Regions from separate parts of the Ectobacillus sp. JY-23 genome, predicted to be linked through region 1. Evidence: riboswitches for the same ligand, from Rfam matches in the RefSeq annotation. Region 1 holds a riboswitch; each other region holds the start of a gene.
The links. Region 1 has a riboswitch for S-adenosylmethionine ahead of MUG87_RS03480 (LLM class flavin-dependent oxidoreductase). Riboswitches for the same ligand answer to the same signal wherever they lie in the genome.
Positions count from the first base shown of each region.

Region 2: linked by a shared signal. The riboswitch ahead of MUG87_RS16275 (sugar ABC transporter substrate-binding protein) and the one ahead of MUG87_RS03480 (LLM class flavin-dependent oxidoreductase) in region 1 are both predicted to bind S-adenosylmethionine.
Region 3: linked by a shared signal. The riboswitch ahead of MUG87_RS15975 (aspartate/glutamate racemase family protein) and the one ahead of MUG87_RS03480 (LLM class flavin-dependent oxidoreductase) in region 1 are both predicted to bind S-adenosylmethionine.

Region 1 covers NZ_CP095462.1:663,570-670,928, forward strand. Annotated here, with positions in the region: gene MUG87_RS03460 (vWA domain-containing protein) at 1-1,556, opposite strand, end outside; gene MUG87_RS03465 (ATP-binding protein) at 1,720-2,964, opposite strand; gene MUG87_RS03470 (ZIP family metal transporter) at 3,063-3,788, opposite strand; gene MUG87_RS03475 (ATP-grasp domain-containing protein) at 3,900-4,862, opposite strand; gene MUG87_RS03480 (LLM class flavin-dependent oxidoreductase) at 4,879-5,928, opposite strand; SAM riboswitch class I at 6,001-6,103, opposite strand; gene MUG87_RS03485 (hypothetical protein) at 6,182-6,841, opposite strand; gene MUG87_RS03490 (ATP-binding protein) at 7,011-7,359, opposite strand, start outside.
Region 2 covers NZ_CP095462.1:3,208,587-3,215,945, reverse strand. Annotated here, with positions in the region: gene MUG87_RS16295 (thioredoxin family protein) at 1-42, shown strand, start outside; gene MUG87_RS16290 (L,D-transpeptidase) at 75-845, opposite strand; gene MUG87_RS16285 (SDR family oxidoreductase) at 853-1,707, opposite strand; gene MUG87_RS16280 (NCS2 family permease) at 1,997-3,298, shown strand; SAM riboswitch class I at 3,463-3,570, shown strand; gene MUG87_RS16275 (sugar ABC transporter substrate-binding protein) at 3,660-4,769, shown strand; gene MUG87_RS16270 (sugar ABC transporter ATP-binding protein) at 4,766-6,232, shown strand; gene MUG87_RS16265 (ABC transporter permease) at 6,243-7,190, shown strand; gene MUG87_RS16260 (patatin-like phospholipase family protein) at 7,352-7,359, opposite strand, start outside.
Region 3 covers NZ_CP095462.1:3,163,593-3,170,951, reverse strand. Annotated here, with positions in the region: gene MUG87_RS16000 (LacI family DNA-binding transcriptional regulator) at 1-818, opposite strand, end outside; gene MUG87_RS15995 (TetR/AcrR family transcriptional regulator) at 831-1,430, opposite strand; gene MUG87_RS15990 (RNA-guided endonuclease InsQ/TnpB family protein) at 1,589-2,743, opposite strand; partial or broken gene MUG87_RS15985 (IS607 family transposase) at 2,740-3,162, opposite strand; gene MUG87_RS15980 (MFS transporter) at 3,165-4,421, opposite strand; SAM riboswitch class I at 4,581-4,685, shown strand; gene MUG87_RS15975 (aspartate/glutamate racemase family protein) at 4,768-5,469, shown strand; gene helD (RNA polymerase recycling motor HelD) at 5,581-7,359, opposite strand, start outside.

The DNA of each region.
Region 1 (7,359 bases):
GTAACAGTTGCCTCTGCGATTCCTGTTTCAGTGAAATTAAAAGTATTTGAATATAGCGGGCGCAAATAGACATGTATTTTTTCATTATGAAGCAATTCATAGCGAATATTTTTGTTCAGGCGAACTTGGTATGAAACGTTTTTCAGCTCTTCCTTTGTCATCGCTTTTCCGTTTAAAAGCGGTTGTAAGACAAGAGGCTTTGCATGCACGAGCTCCGTTACAGATTGCTTCCAATTTACGGTTTCTACGCGCAACGATAATTGTGGTTTAGATACCGCTTTAATTTGAAATTCCTTAGTTTGTTGATAAAAGCCTTTAATGTTCATACTGATGGAACCACGAAATGATGTAGCGTTCAACCGATACTGAAATGCTTTTCTTTCCTCATTCCAGGTCATAGAACGTTGTTGTTCATCCATTGTAATATACGCAGCAAAATAAGAAGATTTTGTCGGCAATTCCTCTGGTTTTGCTTCTATAATGAGCGGATCTCCTGTATATACCTCTCCATTTGCTTCTCTAAGTGTATTTTCTTTTTCTTTATATACAGTAACTTTATAATCTAAATCCGGTTCTACTAATACTCTTGTATCAGGAGGCGGTGGCTGCTCTAATATAATGTCATACGTGCCTGGTTGGATAACTTTACGAGTATAGGATAAGTGAGTGATATATCCTTGAATTAGCGTCTGCGGTGTTTCTATTCCATATGAATCTACCTTTTCAAATGGACTTGTTTTTACACGTGCATTTTGTTTAGTCCCCTGTTGTACAAGTGTTATTCGTCGCACTGGAAACGGTGAAGTAATCTTCACATGATTATCTTTTATCTCTGTTTTCACAGCATCTTCTACATGAGAAAACGGATCACGGTTAGCGACTAATGCTGCTGCCGCATTCACACTATTTATAATTCCAGACTCTCCATCTGTTGGAAGCACAATCCCTTTAGTCGTATCCTGCCAAATTTCTTTAAATGTATTAACTTGTTGTTTCTCTATTTCACTAAGATGTGATTCCACTGTAATCAATACTGTGTGTATAGCGACTTGCTTTTGATCCATTTCACTTTTAAAGTTGCGCAGTGTACTTGCAATCCTCTTTTTATTCCCTTCATACTGCGGATTATTGGGATCTTCCAATTCATTAAAGGCTCCATCAGTCAGCACAATCAACCACAGTTCCTCAGCACCCTTCCCTGCTTGACGTTTTAATGCTTGAATTGCTGTTTCAACAGACTGAAACGGGGTGTTTTTATAATTACTCCAGTTACGTATGCTGTGTATTTCAGACTGCCTGTTAGTAAGCGAAACAGCGATTTCCTTATCTGGTGTGCTCATAGGAACATAAGAAAATATATCATTTTCATAAAGAAGACCCACAAAACTTTGCAATGCATAACTTGCGTACATCCAGCGGTTCATAGTACGCATACTTCCCGAGTCATCGTATACCAATACGACCGTTCTTTGCTTTTGTTCTCCTTTTACCACGTTAGGCGTCCACATCAGAATAAGAAGCAACAGCGCACATGTGGCCATCAAGTGTTTTCTCATATGCTGAAGCCACCTTTACACGAGGATAAGCATAGACAAATTCCTATGCTTCATCATATGAGAAAAAAAAGTTGATATGACTTGTATTTGTGTCAAGCTTATTTGTTTACATAATATAATTATTGTATATAAAGTAAAAAAGCCTTGCATAACAGTGCAAGGCTCACTTCATTTCTATAATAGGTAATCGAATCGTAACTTCGGTTCCAAAACCCGGCTCACTTTTGTATGATATTTTCCCCTTCATCATCTCAATAATTCGAATGGAAACAACAGTTCCCAAGCCTGTTCCTGTTTCTTTTGTACTGTAGAATAACGTACCAATGCGAGACAACTGTTCCCTATTCATTCCTTTACCTGTATCTTTAATTTGAATGTACGCATTATGATTAGCTACATATAAACCTATGCTCACTGTTCCGCCACTCTCATTGGCTTCAATCGCATTCTTGACAATATTAATAAGCGCTTGCTTAAGTTGATCACGGTCCGTTTTCATTCGGGCATTGGACTGAAACGCTCTTGTTAAACATACATCTCTACCCAGTAACAGAGGATCTAATATTTGCGCTACTTCTTCTAGCAAATCTGCAATAGAAAACGATTCTACTTTTTTAATCTCAGGCTTGGCAAAAGTCAGATAATCACTAATAATTGCTTCGGCACGATTCACTTCACTTAGTATAATAGGCAAATACGTAGGATTCACCTGCTTCTCTTGCTCCATCAGCTGTAAAAAACCCTTGACTGCTGTTAATGGATTTCGTACTTCATGCGCAATCGATGCAGCAAGTTCACCCAATGTATTTAATTTTTCCGTACGCTGCATTTCAGCCTTTATACGCATTCTTTCTAGATTCTCTTCAATTAACATGGCTGCGAAACCGATTGCAATAATTTGGATTAGATTAAACAATGCATAATCCCACAATACTTGGTGGTTGGCCAAACTGCTATTCAAAACATAAAAAGCGATGATTGTGAATGCTATACAAACTGCACCCATGCTGCCAATTACAATCATACGCACTCGCTTTCTCGCTTTTTTACGTTGAAACACCAATGAAAGGAAATACGAAGTTGTAGCAATCAAAAGTACGCCTCCATAAGCCACTTCAAGTGTCTCACCACCTAATGAACCTCTAACAAGTAATACAACCATACACACAATGCCACCGGCAATTGGACCACCATATAACATGGACAACGCAATCGGGACATATCGTAAATCCCAATACATTCCGTGGCTAAAGTAAGAAACATATACACATAAACCCGCTGCGACACCATGTAATACCCCATACACACATGGCGAATTGCCAAGACGCCATTTTTCAAAAAAAGCATGGTGAATCAAAATGGGTGCTAAGATAATTAAAATATGCAATAGCAACTTCTCAGCTAACATCGTTCGCCTCCCATATTTCAACATACTTTCGTATTCGACAACATCATTGAAATTTCCTTTCAAAAAAGGGGTATTCAGAACTTTATTCACTATTTTTGTCAACGGATGAAATGTGTTAGTGCAATCATTGTTAAGAGACCGCCAATAAAGGAGAACGTGGCAGAACGTTCGTTTCCATCCCCATGACTTTCTGGAATCAATTCTTTATACACCACAAACAACATCGCTCCTGCCGCAAACGCCAGTCCATACGGAACAATCGCGGAGAATTGTCCGGCAAATGAAATACCGATGATACCAAAGGCAAGCTCCAATATTCCTGTAGAAGCCGTACACAATAAAGCATATATTGGTTTTACGCCGTGCGATACTAAATAAAGGGCGACCAGAAACCCTTCTGGTACATTTTGCAGTCCAATCGCAAATGAAACCAATGGTCCTAAATCAGCTACATGACTACCGTAACTCACACCTACTGAAAGGCCTTCCGGTATATTATGAAAAGCCATCGCAATTAAAAGTAAGGGTTGGCCGCCTTGAAACGGATGTTCTTTCCTTTCAAGCTCTATGTGTGGCAGACAACTATCCAGAAAAGTCAGTGCAATCGTTCCAAGCAACACACCAATAGTCAGCACATATATATTTGATAGTTTCATAGCTGAGGGGATTAATCCATAGGTAGAAGCCGCTACCATAATCCCAGCTGTATATGCCAGTAATATATCACGACCTCGATGCGAAATATGCTGTAAAAACATAGCAGGAACTGCCCCCGCTATTGTACAAAGCGAAGATATAATACTGCCTGTATACATCGGATCCATATAAACCTCCTCAATCGTATCTGTTACAATATATGTACAAGCCGGGCTGACATGTCTATCAAACACAAAAAAGATCTTCATCATCTGACAAAGATCTCTTCACTATATCTATTACGAAAGAGTAGTTACACTGTTTGGATGGTACTTTTGCAGTTCACTCTGTAAAAACCTCGCAACTTCAAGCATTCCATATACACCTGCCACTGCTTCAGCATCAGAATTATAGTTTGTATTTGTATTAATGTCATACGTGTAAATAATTCCGTTTGCATCGCGTATAAACTCAATGCCGGCTACGCTGATTCCGTTAGCCGCAAGCACGTTTTCATAGCTTGCAATAACATCTTCCTGAAAATCGTTTATTATTTGAAACTTTGGCTTTGTTTCTACTTCCTCTCCTACAGGGCAGAATAAGTCTCCAATTTGACAAGCATCTGCAGGGCACAATTGGAATCCTTCTGTTGTATCGACACGCACGGCATAAACGAACTTGCCCCCTACAAATTCACAGCGTGTAATATAAGACTCAGGCGAATGGATATATTCTTGCACCAATGTGATGCCATCAACAGGTTCTTCAAACGCTTGACTTTCCACATATCTCTGCAGTGCTTCCACACTTTGAAACAACTGCACACCAAGACCTTTACCAGCGCGATTATGCTTTGTAATAAAAGGACATCCATCAAAGCGCTTTGCCGCTTCTAAAATTTGCGAACGACCTACCGCAACAGCCGTTTTTGGTGTTCGTACACCATGCTTTTCAAGCTCAAGATACTGCAGTACTTTACTAACCTCTAGAGAAAGCGCACGGCTGCCATTATATACTTTACGACCATGTGCCTCTAACCAATGCAAAACGGCTGCTGTATATTCCGGTGCATAACGATGTCCCCTTGTATGTGCAGATGCGCTCATGCGACTAAAAAAGATACCTTCAGGTGGCTCCGTTGATAAATCAATACAACCTTCATTGAGATGCCATTCTTCATAAGGTAGTTTCAACTCTTCCAATCGCTTTGTTAAATGCACTGTCCACTCACTGTTTTCGTGAATTACATAAATTTTCCCCATCATTTCCACTCTCTTTCTATGTTGTAATCTGATTTCTTTTTCGTTCAACTAACGGCATCACATGCTTAGCAAATCTCTCCATCTCTTCTAGTTGCGGTGAAAATTGTAGTAATAATAAGTCCACACCAGCTTGTTCAAAAGCTAGAATACGCTCTGCAATTTGTTCAGGTGTTCCAATTAAGTTAGGACGTAACCCACGATTAGAAACTGAGTAATCATATAGCTTTACTTGTTGTTCAAGCTGTGATTTGCTCACAAAATCGTCATATCCAGCGTATGCACTTCCAGTTTTTATATCTGTGATACGTTGTAGTTCTTCTGTTGCTTCCTCTTCTGTATCGCGGCAAATTACATATGCGGCCATACCAAAGGAATGAAATGCTTCCCTACCAATTTCTTGTCTGCGCGCCTTCATGTCAGCAATCTTTATGCTAACTTCTTCAGGTGTCCCTCCATGCATTACATACGCATCCGCAAAAGATGCAATACTTTGCTTGCCTTTTTCACTTTCCCCGCCCGCATACAAAATAGGATTCGGTCTTTGTACAGGTTTTGGAGCAAGCTTTGCATTTTCAATATGATAATATTTACCTTCATATGTAAAGGTTTCTTCTGTCCATAGCCCCTTTAATACATCTACAAATTCATTCGTACGCTCGTATCGTTCATCATGCTCTGAAAAAATACCGCCGTATTGCCTCGCTTCTTCTGCCCACCAAGCTGAAACCACATTCAGTGTAAAACGACCCTTGCTGATATGATCAATGTTGGCAGTCATTTTAGCTGCCACAGCTGGGTTATGAAACCCTGGTCGAATTGCAGTCATAATTTCAATCTTCTCTGTAACAGCTGCTAAAGCTGCAGCTGTCGTCCAAGCTTCTAATGAGTCGTGCTCTGGCCCTTTAATATCATTAAGATATAATTCAGCAATAAGAGTCGTATCATATCCCCAGCGCTCAGCTACTTGTGCTACTTCTTTTGCATACGCATAGGTTGGCGGCATATGTTCATAATCTACATTACGGAGCCACCCACCAAAAATCGGCATCCAAAATCCATATTTCATAGCAATCCTCCTTTTAGACGAAAAGCCTCTTTCTAAAGACAGAAAGAGGCTGAAATATACAAATACTTCATTCCCCTATCTTTCAAGCAGATGCTTGCTGGACTTGGCACGGTATTATAGTAAATCCGTTGCCGAGGCTTCAAAGGGCCAGTCCCTCCACCTCTCTAGATAAGAAAATAACGATATACAGTTGTATTCACAATTGTAAGGATTACTCGTATAAAAGTCAATGTAATTCCGAAAATTTATACAATTATTTCTTTTTTTGCAGACGGCGTTTTTTCCACCAAACGAACAGAATAATCAAAAATAATAGTCCTGTTCCAGCGGCTACGGCAAAGTTGCGTATACGAGGCACTTTTACTTCCATACGCAAATCGTTAACCTTACGTAAGCTCATTTTCCACTCCAGTTCTTTGCCGCCTTTAGCAATCTGCGTTGCATTAGACGATGACGCTCTAATGGGTAATATGACTCTCACATGAAGCAACAACTGTTTAGTAAGCTCATCTCCAATATAGTTCGCTGTCCAATCCGCGGCTTGGAACTTACGAGTAAACGTGTATAGAAAATCATCATACAAAGGTTGTAAATCAACCCTTGCACGTACGCGATACGTCGTAAAAAATAGAGAGTGTTTTTCTTCATACGAAACATGTAACATACGACTCTCTACACTGGCAGGAATACTTGTCGCTGCACTTCCTTGTAATTCACGCAATGAATGATAGTGACGCTTTGCTTCAAAGCCAAATTCTTTTTGACGATTAAACTCCTCTATCTGAAACCCTTGATTGCGAAGTACATCTTCCATAGACGAAAATGGATTTAAATCAGCTGTATAACGCTTTAACTCCTGTTTTAGCGCAAATTGAATTGTTGCATCAGCACTGCCATTTTTATGCACTCTCAAATTGGCTGTTCCTGTCGCACAACCTCCAAGAATGATAAAACATATCAATAAAAGTAGCCGGTATCGCATTTTAGACGCCCCTTTATCAACTTACAATACAGCTAAAAGACTGTTATTTGTATTGTTGCATTAGTATACCCGGTATTCTCTTGTTTTATGGGGGTGAAGATTATACTGTAGGTAACGTAATGGTAGCTTCTGTACCGACTCCTGGTTGGCTTTTATACATCAGTGTTCCGTTCATTGTGTTAATAATACGCAAAGAGACCAATGTCCCGAGTCCAGTTCCCTGGTCTTTCGTTGTGTAAAACAATGTTCCGATTCTTTTAAGCTGCTCGGTGGTCATCCCTTTCCCAGTGTCCACAATTCGAATTTCAACACCACTTTTTACAGCAGCAGTTGCAACAACTACACCTCCTGATGAGGTAGCTTCAATGGCATTTTTAATAATATTCAATAATGCTTGTTTCAACTGATCTGCATCGGTCTCAAGAAGTGGATTTGCCCCAATTTTAACT
Region 2 (7,359 bases), 1.3 Mb from region 1:
AAAGATACATTTAAACAGTGGTTTGAAAAAAATCGACCATAACAAAAAAATCAGCTTCGCAAAAAAACAAGGTGTCACAGGACGCCTTGTTTTCTTTTATATTGATTAACAAGAATATGGTTTGGGATTTGCTCATAAACACTATCTTCTTGTACTTTGTCAATAATATAAAATCCACTCCCAATATGATATGTGCCAGCACCATCATGTGAGAAAACTGCGTACGTTTCATTTGGCATAACCTGTTTGATTGGATAATACGTTCCGTTTAAATCTCGCCAATATAACATTGTACGATCTATCAAGCGTATTCTCCCAATTTGATGAGATTGTACTTGTTTTCCGCTCCAACTCGTTACACGATACCCCATCGTATGAGCCATCATTTCAGGCGAAATATAAAATCGTTTAATGATTACCCGTGTATGTAGCGGCACTCTATCATACAGCCATTGAATGTTACGATCATTCATGCGAATGCATCCATTTGATTCGTATGTGCCTACAGAATGTTCTTTATTGGTACCATGAATACCATATTCTTTGTAATTAAGTCCCATCCACCTTGTACCAAGAGGGTTGTTCCAAGCACCGCCTTCAATCTTCTTCCGGTGATATTTCTTATTCTTATATTTATTAGCAATTAAAAATTTTCCTTCCGGTGTAGGTGTTTCCTTTTTACCTGTTGAAACAGGAAACGTTCGTATATAATTGCCGTTCTCAAAATACGATAGTTGGTTTGTCTCAATGTTAATTAAAATCAGATGATCTGGAAGTGCCGCTCGTACTTCTATAGGTAAAAGCAGTACCATAATCAATATGAATAGAACCCTCAACTTCTTCATCCCTAGCTTACCCAATAATGGTCCCACCGTTGACATGCAACATCTGCCCCGATACATAAGAAGAATCGGCTGAGGCCAAATATACATAAGCTGGTGCCAGCTCATAAGGTTGACCTGGCCGTCCCATCGGTGAATCGCTCCCAAATTCAGACACCTTTTTGCTGTCAAAACTCGCTGGAATAAGTGGGGTCCATATTGGACCAGGTGCAACACCATTCACGCGAATTCCTTGTTGCATAAGAGATTTTGCCAATGATTTTGTAAATGTAACAATTGCTCCCTTTGTAGAAGAATAATCCAAAAGCTGTTCGTTTCCCTCATAAGCAGTAATAGAAGTTGTATTAATAATAGTGTCTCCTGCTTTCATGTGCGGCAGGGCCGCTTTGGTTGTACAAAAATAGGAAAAAACGTTAATTTTAAAGGTTTTCTCCCATTGATCAGCAGTAAGTTCAAGCAAATTTTGACACGGATAGTGCTGGGCAATGTTATTTACAAGCACATTAAGACCACCTAATTGCGCTACTGTTTGTGCTACTATATCTTTACATTGTGTCTCCTCACTTAAATCGCCTGCCAGCAACAAACATTTCACACCTTGACTCTCCACAATACGCTTTGTTTCATTTGCATCTTCATGCTCATCTAAATAAGCAATCGCAACATGCGCTCCTTCTTTAGCAAACGCTACTGCCACAGCTCGACCAATACCGCTATCTCCACCTGTAATCAACGCACACTTTCCCTGTAATTTCCCTGAACCTTTATACCCCTGATCAAACTTCGGCAGGGGATTCATCAAAGATTCAATACCTGGTTGCTTTTGTTGATGCTGCGGTGCTTGAATCTGCTTCTTATTCGCCATTGTTCTTTACTCCCTTCTATTACGTAAACTTATACAAGCTTTGCTCATTTATATAGAATGTACATAAGGAGTCAAAATATAAAAGGATTGTACATAATAGGTAAAGAAGACGTTATACACAAACAAAAAGAAGCTATGCTACCGCTAAAATCCATTAATTTCTTAACGATACCTATATAAACAATAAAAAACATTCGATTTTCCAAAAAAACTCTTGCCAAATCAAACATTACCGAATAATATATATAACTGTTGTGATTATTATTCGTAAAAAAGGAAGGTTACAAGTATGTTTAATTTATCAGAGCATAAATCATCTGTAAAAACAGAAATTATTGCAGGTCTTACAACCTTTTTAACAATGGCATATATCATTATCGTAAACCCCGTTATTTTAGCGGATGCGGGTGTGCCGTTTCAGCAAGGTTTTACAGCGACAGTAATTGCAGCAGTTGTCGGTACACTATGTATGGCTTTTTTTGCTAATATGCCAATTGCAATTGCACCGGGTATGGGATTAAATGCCTACTTTGCTTATTCTGTTGTAAAAGCGCATGAAGAGGTAACATTTGCAATTGCATTTTCTGCAGTATTCGTCACTGGTATGATTTTTCTTGTATTGTCTTTAACAAAATTTCGTACAAAACTAATGGAAGCTATTCCTGAAAATTTAAAGCATGCAATTACAGCTGGTATTGGCTTGTTCATAGCTTTTATTGGTCTTCGTTTAACTGGTATTATTACAAAGCATCCTTCCAATCTGGTTGGCCTTGGAGACTTACACTCCGCTCCTGTTATTTTGGCATTGGTGGGTCTTGCAGTAACTATTATGTTAATGTCCCTTAACGTTCGAGGCGCGTTGTTTATCGGAATGCTAATTACAGGTATTATCGCGTACTTCACAAAGCAATTATCCTTTACAAAAGGCGTAATGTCACTGCCACAATTACCAGAGGGTATTATTGTTGCAAATCCAATCACAGCCATTTCTGATGTAATTCAATATGGGCTATACGGCGTTGTGTTTTCATTCTTACTTGTTACATTGTTTGATACAACTGGTACGCTTCTTGGTGTAGCACAGCAAGCTGGTCTTGTAAAGAATGGTAAGTTGCCGAACGGCGGACGTGCCATGATTTCCGACTCTATTTCAACAACTGTTGGTGCTATGTTCGGTACAAGCCCAACAACTGCATATATTGAGTCCTCTGCTGGCGTTGCTGCAGGTGGACGTACAGGTTTGACTGCACTTGTTGTTGCCGCTCTTTTTGCAGTAGCCGCTTTATTCAGTCCGCTAGTTGGTGCTGTATCTGGCGTTGCAGCGATTACATCACCATCACTCATTATCGTGGGCTGCTTAATGATGGGCGCTGTTCGTCATATTGAGTGGAATGAATTTGATGAAGCATTCCCGGCGTTCTTAGTTATTCTTAGCATGCCGCTGACATCTAGCATCGCAACAGGTATCGCTCTTGGTTTTATCTCTTATCCACTTATGAAGGTTGTAAAAGGAAAATTCCGTGCAGTACATCCGCTAGTGTATATGTTCGCTGTATTGTTCTTGTATCAACTGGTGTTTTTACCTCACTAATTGAAAGGCCGCACATTGCGGCCTTTTTACTATTTCTTTTATCCAATAGCTATATAAAATCCGAATTTTTCTGGGCTACATGTAACCGTAATGAACTATATCCTAAAAAACTATTGACAGATAAAAAGAAAAGACAGATAATTTAAAACAGTTTCATATCAAATTTCTTATCAAGAGCAGGTGGAGGGACAAGCCCTACGAAGCCCGGCAACCGACCCATTTATGGGCACGGTGCTAATTCTTGCAGCGCATAACGTGCTGAGGGATAAGAGCTGAAAGCAATCAGCGACGCCGCCTTTTCTTGTGTAAAGGCGGCTTTTTGCGTCTGCACCGTTCTTGATAAATCAGGAGGAAAACAAAAATGAAAAAATGGACAAAAGCAGTCTTACTTACATCCGTATTGGCACTTGGAGCGTGCACAAACGAGCAGAATGCCGCAACAGTGCAAAAACAAACTGCTACCAAACAAGAGCAGAAAGAGACAGTACCTACCAATACAGAGATTCCTGTCAAAGTACAAAAGCCGTTAAAAATTGCTTTAATTATGCAAATGTCAATTGGTACTTTTTCATCACAATATATCGAAGGAGTCAAAAAACAAGTAGAAGCATTCGGTGGTACCGTACAGGTATATAACTCGGATAATGACTTAGCCAAAATGGCTGCAAACTTAGATACAGCGATCAATGCTAAGGTAGACGGTATCTTGATTGATCATGGTCGCTCGGAGGCCTTGAAAAACGGTGTGGAAAAAGCTTTGGCTGCAAACATTCCTGTTGTTGCATTTGATAACGATTTGCGCTTACCAGGTGTTACTGTCATTGACCAAGATGACTACAGCTTAGCATGGAAATCGCTAAAAACATTAGCCGAAGACTTGAACGGGACTGGTGAAATCGCAGTACTTTGGGTAGGCGGTTTTGCTCCAATGGAAAGACGCAGCACAATGATTGATGCATTTTATAAACGTTATCCGAACATCAAAGAAGTTGCACGGTTTGGAACAGCTTCTAACAATACAGCTTTAGACACACAGACACAAGTAGAAGCACTGCTGAAAAAATATCCAAAAAAAGGCGATCTTGATGCTATCTTTGCCACGTGGGACGAATTCGCCAAAGGTGCCGTTAAAGCTCTGGAGCAGGCTGGCCGAACCGATATTAAGGTGTATGGAATTGACTTAAGCAATGAAGACTTGCAGCTTATCCAAAAAGAGAATTCTCCTTGGACAGCTACAGCAGCAACTGATCCAGCCGAAGTGGGTAAAATTCAAGCTCGCTTTCTATATCAAAAGGCTGCTGGAGAAGACACACCTGAAGTATATAGTTTAGAGCCATACCTAGTGAAGAAAAATCAGCTACCTGCTGAGGGTGTGACAATGGATGGCCTAGAAAAACATATTCCGGGCTGGGGCGCTTCTCAAGCAGCTTATTCTCCTTGGATGAGCAAGCTGGAAAAGGAGAAGCAATAATGAGTTTAGCATTACGGCACATTACTCACAGTTATACAAACGTGCCTGTCGTTACAGATATTACGTTTACGATTGAACGTGGAACCATTCATACTCTGCTTGGTATGAACGGCGCTGGGAAAAGCACGATTTTACGGATGCTAGCGGGCGATTTCTCGCCCCTTTCCGGTGCTATCCATTTGGATAATAAAGAAGTTTCCTTCCAATCACCCAGACAGGCGCATGAAAAAGGTATTGCATTTGTAGCACAGGAAGTAGACTATGCTCTTATGTCAGAGCTATCTGTACTGGAAAACGTACTACTGAATCAAATTGTGCGCGAAAAGCGAATTTATTTTTCAAAAAAAGCAAAGGAACAAGAAGCAGCGCGCTTACTAAAACGGGTGGGACTGAATCTGAATGTCAAACAACCCATCTCACAATGTTCACTTTATGAAAAGCAGCTCATTTTAATTGCCAGGGCACTATCTGATGATGTCCAATTTTTATTGTTGGATGAACCTACCTCAGCTCTCGGTCCAAAAGAAGCACAACATTTATTAGAGCTAATTCATTCATTGAAGAAACAGGGTGTTGGTATTCTTCTTGTATCGCATCGTTTATCCGAAATTAGACAGCTAGCAGATAAAATGACACTCCTGCGTAATGGGCAGGTAGTTTGTACTGCTTCTCCTGCTACTATGACAGATAAAGATATTGTTACCGCAATAGCTGGTGAGGTAAAACCCGCGAAACGCTTGGAAAAGGATTTAACAACAGCGGAGAATCTATTCGAGCATCATGCACTTCACGTCAAAAAAGGAGAGGTCGTAGTCATCTATGGACTTTTGGGCAGCGGTAAATCTGATGTAGCTGAAACATTATTTGGTGCCCGTGAGCCCGTTCAGGTTACTATCAATGGAACGAAGCAACGCTTCCGTAACCCCTCTGATGCTATTCGTGCAGGTATAGCACTTGTACCAGAAGAACGACGCAAACAAGGTTTATTCGTAAGTGAAAGTATCAGCAATCATTTGTCACTTCATCGTAAAGGACGTTTGCATGTAAAATCTGAAGAAGAACACGCCCTAAAGATAAGTGAACAATTCAATATTCAACCAAGAAACGTACATTTTCAAGTTGGCCGTTTAAGCGGAGGGAATCAACAAAAAGTTTCTATCGCAAAATGGGCTGGTTTCCACTCTAAGGTTTTCATTTTAGATGAACCTACAAAAGGCATTGATATGGCAGCAAAACAAGATGTATTCCGCTTTATTTCAGATGCTACGCAAAAAGGCGCTGGTGTTTTATATTTCACTGCAGAACAAGATGAAGCACTGCAAATTGCTGATCGCATTCTTATCATGTGTAAAGGTGAAATCATTACCGAAGTATTGCCGCGAGAGACCGATGCAGCAGAACTGCTACGGTTAGCAGAAGGAGGAGAAATCATTGACAGTATCCATTCAAACCAAACTGTCTAAAGAACCTATTATGAAACAAGGTCTTTATAAATTTGGAACAATCGGCATAATTCTTGCTGTTACAGCCTTTTTTGCTTTTATGAATGAATCGTTTTTGACTTATCAGAATGTGAGTGATATTTTGCGTTCTATCTCTATTGTCACACTGTTAGCAATTGGTGTTACATTTACCCTTGTGGTAGATGGCTTTGATCTGTCTGTTGGTGCGACTGCCAGCTTGGCTACTGTCACAAGTGCAGCAGCTCTTGTGCTGTACCGACAGGAGCTGCTGGTAGCACTCCTCATCCCATTGCTATGCGGGCTTCTCGTTGGGCTGCTCAACGCCTTTCTTGTTGTACGCATTAAACTACCTGATTTACTAGCAACACTCAGCGTGATGTACATCATCAACGGATTACAATTAACACTCACAAAAGGATCTTCTATATATGAAGGCATGACAGGCGCCACTGGACGCTTTATTCCTTCCTTTCTCTTTATTGGTCAAGGTTCTGTTCTCGGTATTCCTGTACCGGTTGTTATCATGTTACTTGCAGCTGTGATTACTTATATATTTTTAGAGAAAACAACGTATGGACGCATGTTTTACATGACAGGAAGCAATCGAGAAGCTGCACGGTTAGCTGGGATTCCAACAAATCGCTATCGTTTTTATGCATATGGCATCAGTGGTTTATTTGCATCTATCGGTGGGATTGTACTTACAAGTCGAATTGGAACGGGGCAAGTATCGGCTGGTGGACCATTGCTTATGGATGCAGTAGCAGCTGCATATATTGGCTACGCCATATTTGGAGCCAAAAAGCCAAATATAATTGGGACATTACTTGGATCAGTTTTAATCGGTATTATTTTAAACGGCTTGACCATGATGAATGTACCCTACTATGCACAAGATATTATTAAAGGAAGCATTTTAGTCGCTGCCTTAGCGTTTTCTTTCGCAAGCAAAAAATAAAGAGTCTGGGACAAAAGGTTTTAGCCAAAGAAAAATCCGAACTATTAGTCGGAATTCTCTACACAGAATTCGATTTAGTTCGGATTTTTCCTTTATGAGTGTTCGTTATTCTCTATTCTTTCGACTTTAGAGTTACATGATGCAGTGATGTCCCGGCCTCTTTATTTTT
Region 3 (7,359 bases), 1.4 Mb from region 1:
TGATTATCAAAGCCAATAACTGCTAAATCCTCTGGTACTCGTATATCATGCTTTTTAGCCTCAGCAATAATGCCGGCCGCTACCTGGTCGCTCGAAACAAGTAAAGCGGTAGGCTGGTTCTCCATATTCATTAGCTGCTTTACCACACGTACCCCATCGGCAATTGTTAAACATTGTTCAAACATCCATTCTTGCTGTAAAGGTGCTCCAATTTGCATCAACATATCTTGATAGGCTTGCTTCCGTAAACAACTGTTATAGCTATTTCCTCTTGCAATACAGTATCCGATGCTTGTATGTCCTCTAGAAATTAAATGCTTCATGCCAAGCAAGAAGCCTTCATAGTGATCAATGTAAACCGAAGAAACTAAATGCTGCCCTGTATCTTCACAAGCGACAATAGGTCCAAACTCCGTGTAAGGCTCTATTTCTTCCCATTTACTGGTTTTGGAGCAAATGATGACACCATCCACTTGCCTTGTCTGTAAAAGCTGTAATGCTTGCTTTTCCTCATTTGCATTATAATTTGTCTGGCATACCATGAATTGATAATGTTGTTCTAATGCTTTCGCAGCAATTCCTTTTAAAATAGTAGAAAAGTAAGGGTGATCTACAAAAGGCAAAACAACCGCAATGATGTTTGTTTTACCTTTTGATAAATGCACCGCATTCATATTCGGTGTGTAATTAAGCTTTTTGACAACCGCCATGACTTTCTCCCGCTTTTGCGCACTGACGTAAGGATAGTTGTTTAAAACGCGAGATACAGTTGTAACAGATACCTCGGCCATCTTAGCAATTTCTCTAATGTTGGTCACTTTCTCCACCTCTTACTCTACAGGACCAAATAACTGAATGCCGCATGGTATAAACAACTTCCATACGTCACGTTCCGGTCCATCAATAGTTGTAAGACGTAGTCCATTCAAAAAACTTAAATAGGAAATTGCTACAGCTTCCACATGTAATATGCGCAGCTGCCCAAGCTCTTGACCTCTCTTTATTAAAATTCCCATCTTGTTTTGAAATAAATGAAAAAACTGATTTAAGATTTCAAACTCTCTTTTAAAACGTTCAGGCTGACCAAGCACTTGTTGAAACAGTCTTAAATAAACAGGCTGCTGAGAAATCAGCAGAACATGCTTTTGTACCAACGCTTCAATTTCTTTCATCGGATTTACTGCATTACTGTCAAAAGACAGCAGTTCCTCTCCTAACTTTTCAAGTGGTTCTTTTATAGTCGCATAGAAAAGCTCCTCTTTACTTGCGAAATACGTAAATACACTGCCAAATGAAATCCCGGCAGCGTTGGCAACCTTGGCAATTGTTGTATCATTGTAGCCATGGACTGCAAATAACATAGTTGCTTCTTGCAAAATCTTTTCACGCTTTTTGTGCATCGCTTTCATTTGATCTTCTGATAATGCCATTTTACTTTTCCTGCTACTAAAAACATAGACAAACGTCTATTCTTAGAGTATTCCTGCTTCTACGAACTCGACCTCGCCAATTACTCGCTACTATCGTTTGTATAGTTCTCCACAGGCGTAAATTCCGATGTAGCCCACCGTACATATATACAATTTATTTAAGTTAGTATTGTATATTCTTTTGCTTGTAAAAGGTTGATAGATGCATTTAAATCTCTATTCATGATGTTTCCGCAATCGCATTCATATATTCGGTCAGATAGCTTTAAATCAACTTTCTTTTGACCGCAACATGAGCACAATTTAGAAGATGGATAGAATCTGTCTACTTGGCGTAATTCAATACCATATTCTTTGCATTTTGCTATTAGCCATGTTTTAAACATATAAAAACATTGTTCTGCGACTGATCTAGATAAATGCTTATTTTTCATCATCCCTTTTACGTTTAAATTCTCAATTGTGATATACATTGGCTTGGCTTTCACCAATTCATTCACAACCCATTTTACATACTCTGTTCGTATGTTTGATAGTCGAACATGTTGCTTTTGTACTCTAAGAATGTTTTTGTTTATATTTGCTCTTTTAGCAACAGTTTTTTCACCTCTCTTTTTTAGATTTTCGTATTTGCGTGACAAAGAGCGTTGTTCACGTTTTAATTTCTTCTCTAATTTCTTCAACTTTGCTGTTTTATTAATGTTTTTGTGGACTTTACCATCACTACGAACAGCAAAATCTTTTATGCCTAAGTCGATGCCTAGACCACCTTCATTTAATTTGTTTACATGTTTTCTTGTATTCACTTCACAAAGGACAGATACAAAATACCTTCCTGCCTGTTGAGAAACAGTTCCACTTTTTACAATCGCATCTTTCGGGATATAACCATACTCTTTTAATTTTATCCAACCAATCGTTGGGATTTTTATTCTGTGCCTTTCTACAGTCCAATCAGTTTTATTGTTCTTAGGGAAATAACATTTGACATTTTGATTTTTCTTTTTCTTGTAGCTAGGAAATTTAGACAACCCTTTGAAAAATCTATTAAAAGCCTTATCACCATTCATGATGGCTTGCTTAACAGCTTTGCTAGATACTTCTTTGATCCATTTATCGTATTCTTTTGTGTGGATATTATTCAACCATTTAGAGAAGTCATAACCACTCATAAACTTTTTCTCTCTTTGATACAATTCTTTGTTTTTGGCAAGATAAAGATTGTAGACATACCTACACACTCCGATGGTTTGGTTGATTTTAGCTATTTGTTGAGTTGTCGGCTTAATCTCAATAAAGTATGCTTTTTTCATAACTCTTTATCCTCCGACAGTTTCTTTTTATATTTTCTCAATCCATATATTCTGCAACTGAAAACATGAATGATAGATATTAAGTCTTGAACAAGTTCTTCTTGAGGTGACAACTTATCATTGTTAACAACAATGATTTCTACTGCCATCTTGCGAAGAAATCGCTCAAACCAATCATAACCAAACCGAACAAACCTATCTTTGTGTGCGATAATAATTCGTGAAACTTCACCTTCCGCACATCTATCAATCAACTTGTTCCATTGTTTTCTATTGTAATTTAAGCCACTACCAATATCCGTAACAATTTCATCAACTATCATTCCTCTTGCATTGGCAAATGTTTTCAAAAACTCAATTTGATTTTCCAAATCATCTTTCTGTCCTTGATTAGACACTCTGGCGTAAATAAGAGTCTTACCTATACCCCCACTTCAACGATTGACTTCGGTTTCTTTTTTCCCAGTTCCCGTAAAGGTTTTAATGTAGCTGTCAATACGAGAGCCAATATCATCAAAGCAAGACTAGTAACTGCCAAAACTGTTTGCGGTCCTGCAATGTCAGCAAAAAATGTTCCAACTCCCACTGCAATTGTTCCAAATACACTGTGTAACATCCCTAAAAAACCAAATACTCTACCTTGAATAGCAGGTGCGGTTTGCACACGCAAAGCAATGTTAACAAGCAGAGTTGAGACAGCAAACATAAAGCCAAGTAAAATAATAAACGGGTATACGTAAGAGATATATTCGATTTCCGAAATGCAATAGTAAATGGGCCCAATTAATAAAAAACCGCCAAAGATCCAATATCCTTTTCGCTGGATTCGTGTATCTAATTTCATAATAACGAGTGACCCCAGAATATAACCGAATGGAATACAAGCTTCTATCAAGCCAAACTCCCATCCCTTCGCCTTCCATGTTTGAACAGCTGTTACTTGAATCATCATTAACGCCATTGTAAATGATGATCCTAAAATCGGAAAAAGAATAAGTACGGAACGAATGAAAGGTTCTTTTACAAGCAATTGTAAACCTTCCTTAAAATCCTTAAAAAAAGACTTTTTCTCTTGAAGCTTGCCATCATGTTCTACTGCAAGATGAGATTGTGGAATGACCCCTGCCATCAAAACGAATCCTGCCGATAATATATAGGTACATGTATTTACTAAAAAGGCAGTAAAACTTCCAAACAATCCAATAAATAACCCGCCAAGAGCCAATCCACTAATACGAGAAATATTATCCATAATTGTAATAGCACCTGTCGCTTTTGACATATTCTCTTTTTCTACTATGTTGCTTAATGAGGCTTGAAATGCAGGACCATGGAATAGTCCGATAAAGACTTGCAGTCCAAATAAAACGATGAGAAATGGAATGGATGTAAAGGATGTATACATACAAGCTGCTACAACGAAAATGATAGCTGCATTCAGTAAATCACACACCCACATGATGGTACGGCGGTCATAGCGATCAGCAAAGGTTCCTGCCACTCCCCCGAATAATACATTAATAGCTAAAACAACCATGAAAAATACAAACATGATTCTAGCGCTTCCTGTCGTTTCTAACACCCAAAAGTTAATAGCGATGGTCGAAAAACTGCTTCCAAGTAACGAAACACCATAGCTTAGGAATAAATAACGAAATATTTTATTTTGAAACAGCATGCTGTTCCTCCTTATGTTTTATTTATGATTGATTAATCAATCATAAATAAAACATAACATATATTGGAAATTAAGTACACATCGATCATAAAATATTTTATATTAGTTGTATTTTTCTAAAAATACTGAGATAATATGAACAATTGCATAATTTACTCATTCTTATCATGAGAGGCGGAGGGACTGGCCCGACGATGCCTCAGCAACCCCTGAAATTCAGGAAGGTGCTAATTCCTGCAGAGCAAAAGCTCTGAGAGATAAGAGGTCGAACTCAATAAAAAAGACCTCTTATGACAAGAGGTCTTTTTTATGTCCTCTGTCACATTTTATTCTAAGGAGGATTTGTATGAAAACAATTGGCATGATTGGTGGATTAAGCTGGGAGTCGACATCACTGTACAGTATGTATTTAAACGAATTTGCCCAAAAAGCATGCTCTCATTGCGCTCCCCTAGTAATTCAAGGGATGGATTTTACTGAAGTGACTCATTGGTTAGAACGCGGTGATGATGAGTCGCTCACAACTGCACTCATTGAAACAGCACAGCAAGTGGAAGAGATGGGGGCTGACTGTTTGCTGCTTTGTTCAAATACCGTCCATATTTTTGCAAACGAAGTCGCTGAAGCTATATCCATTCCACTTCTTCATATTGGTGATACTAGCGCCGAAGCAATCCGTATGCAATCTATAAACAAAATTGGCGTACTCGGAACAAAACACACACTCAAAAAAGATTTTTATGTTGAAAGATTAGAATCTCATGGTTTACAAGCGCTTTGTCCAAGTTCAGAAGAATGCACCTGGATGCACAACATTATCATGAATGAACTCAGTCAAGGAATTTTATCTCCTAAAACAAAAGCCGGCTTTCAAAATATCATTCAAAACTTAATTGTACAAGGTGCGGAGGGCATTTTATTGGCCTGCACTGAAATTCCTCTTTTAATTACGCAAGAAGACGTGTCAGTACAATTGTTTGATACAGCGTACTTGCATGCCAAACAAGCCATTTCGTTTGCGCTACAAAAAGAAACATCTCCTCTATAAGGAGATGTTTCTTTAAAAATTTATATACCTTTCTTCTGTATATAAGGTTAATATAAAAATAATCTTATATAATGGAGACGGGTATATGCGTTTTATGACATTTGGATCACTCTAGCTTTGCCAATCTAGTAAGGAACGTTCAATGCTATTCAACAATACATCCTCTTCTTGCTGTGCAAATACAGTTAACTGATGCAAAGGTCTTGTCATCGCTACATACATCAACTTGACGTCCAATTCATCTTTTGTAAAACGTTCTTTATAAGAAACAATCCCTACACAATCAAATTCCAACCCTTTTGCAACGTGTACAGGGAGAATGGAGAGCATATTATGTCGTAGTTCTTGCTGCTCTGTCATTAATGCACACGGTAGCTTTTCCTGTAGCAAAAGGTACAGTTCTTTGCATTCTTCTTTTGTTCTTCCAAGCAAGGCAAACGATTTAAATCCATGTTGCTTGCCTTCTTTTACAAAACATTCCACAGCCTCCTGCAAAGCGGCTGCCCCTTCGTATTTTTGAAAAACAGGACGATTTCCATGTCGTACTACCGGAATAGCAATCGGGACACGTACATCACTGTGACCGGTCAAAACCGCATTTGCGACGTTCATAATTTCGATTGTTGTCCGGTAACTGCTTTGCAATGTTAAATAATTAGCTTTGGGGAAGATACGCTTGATTAGCAAATCCCAATCTTTAATTCCTCGGTATCCATGAATGCCTTGCGATAAATCGCCCAGTATCGTAAACAACTCTGTACCACACACTTTTTTAAGCACAAACATTTCAAATAAGGTGTAATCCTGTGCCTCATCAATAATAATGCTTTTTATTTTTATATTCTTTTTCACACCGTACAGATGGTGTTGTAAATATAATAGCGCAGCTGCATCACCTACTTCATAATGAAACTTGCGCTTTCGCAAAGAAGCTGTCATATTTGCTATAATTGTTTCGCTCAATCCTTCGGGCCCATACTTTCGCATGTTCTCTGCACTTTGAAGGAGCTCCTTATAATAAGAAAACACATCTTTTTTCGGAAACTTTTTTATATAGCTTGCCACCGCTGTACGACATTCCTTCTGAAACTCTTTCAGCAGCGCTTCCTTTTTGTCCATCAGACGAATGACAGTTTCCTTACGCCTTGTCGCGTCTCTTATAAGGAGTGCTCTTTCAATTTTACTATCATAATGTTCAATAATACGCGCTTCCATTTCCTTTTTCTTGGCTTTCACATGATTTTGCAATACACGCTTCAGTTTGTCGATTCGTTTATATACCGGTAAATATTTATATTCATATAAAAACAGCCTTCTAAGTCTTTCGTGTTTGTAAACCGTGAGCGTACCAATACAAAAATCCTCCTGCGGCAGAAGGCTTCTTTCAATATCTTGCATATATCTGCTTATCATTTTGGCAAACGGTAACGAGCCTTTAAAAGACAACAAGCGTTCTTTTTCCCGCTTTACTTGCGCGTCTTCCTCCTGTAATAAATCAACAAGAGCCTCATCCATACGTGCAAATATCAGCTTTACATTAATACACTCTGTTACAAAATCTAAAAAAGTAGTTTGTTGCACTTGATCTACCCCGAGTTCAGGCAATACATCTGAAATATAGGTTAAAAATAATTTACTTGGTGCTAAAATCATCATAGATTCGGGGGCAAAATATTGCGCGTGCTTGTAGATATAGTAAGCGATGCGATGCAGTGCAATCGTTGTTTTTCCGCTCCCCGCCACACCTTGTACGATAAGAGGATGATATAGGTCAGCACGAATAATCCGATTTTGCTCCTCTTGAATGGTTGATACAATTTCCGTCAATCTGCTTTCAGCATTGCCGCCGAGAGATTGCTGCAGAAGTTCGTCCTTTGTTGTAATATCAAT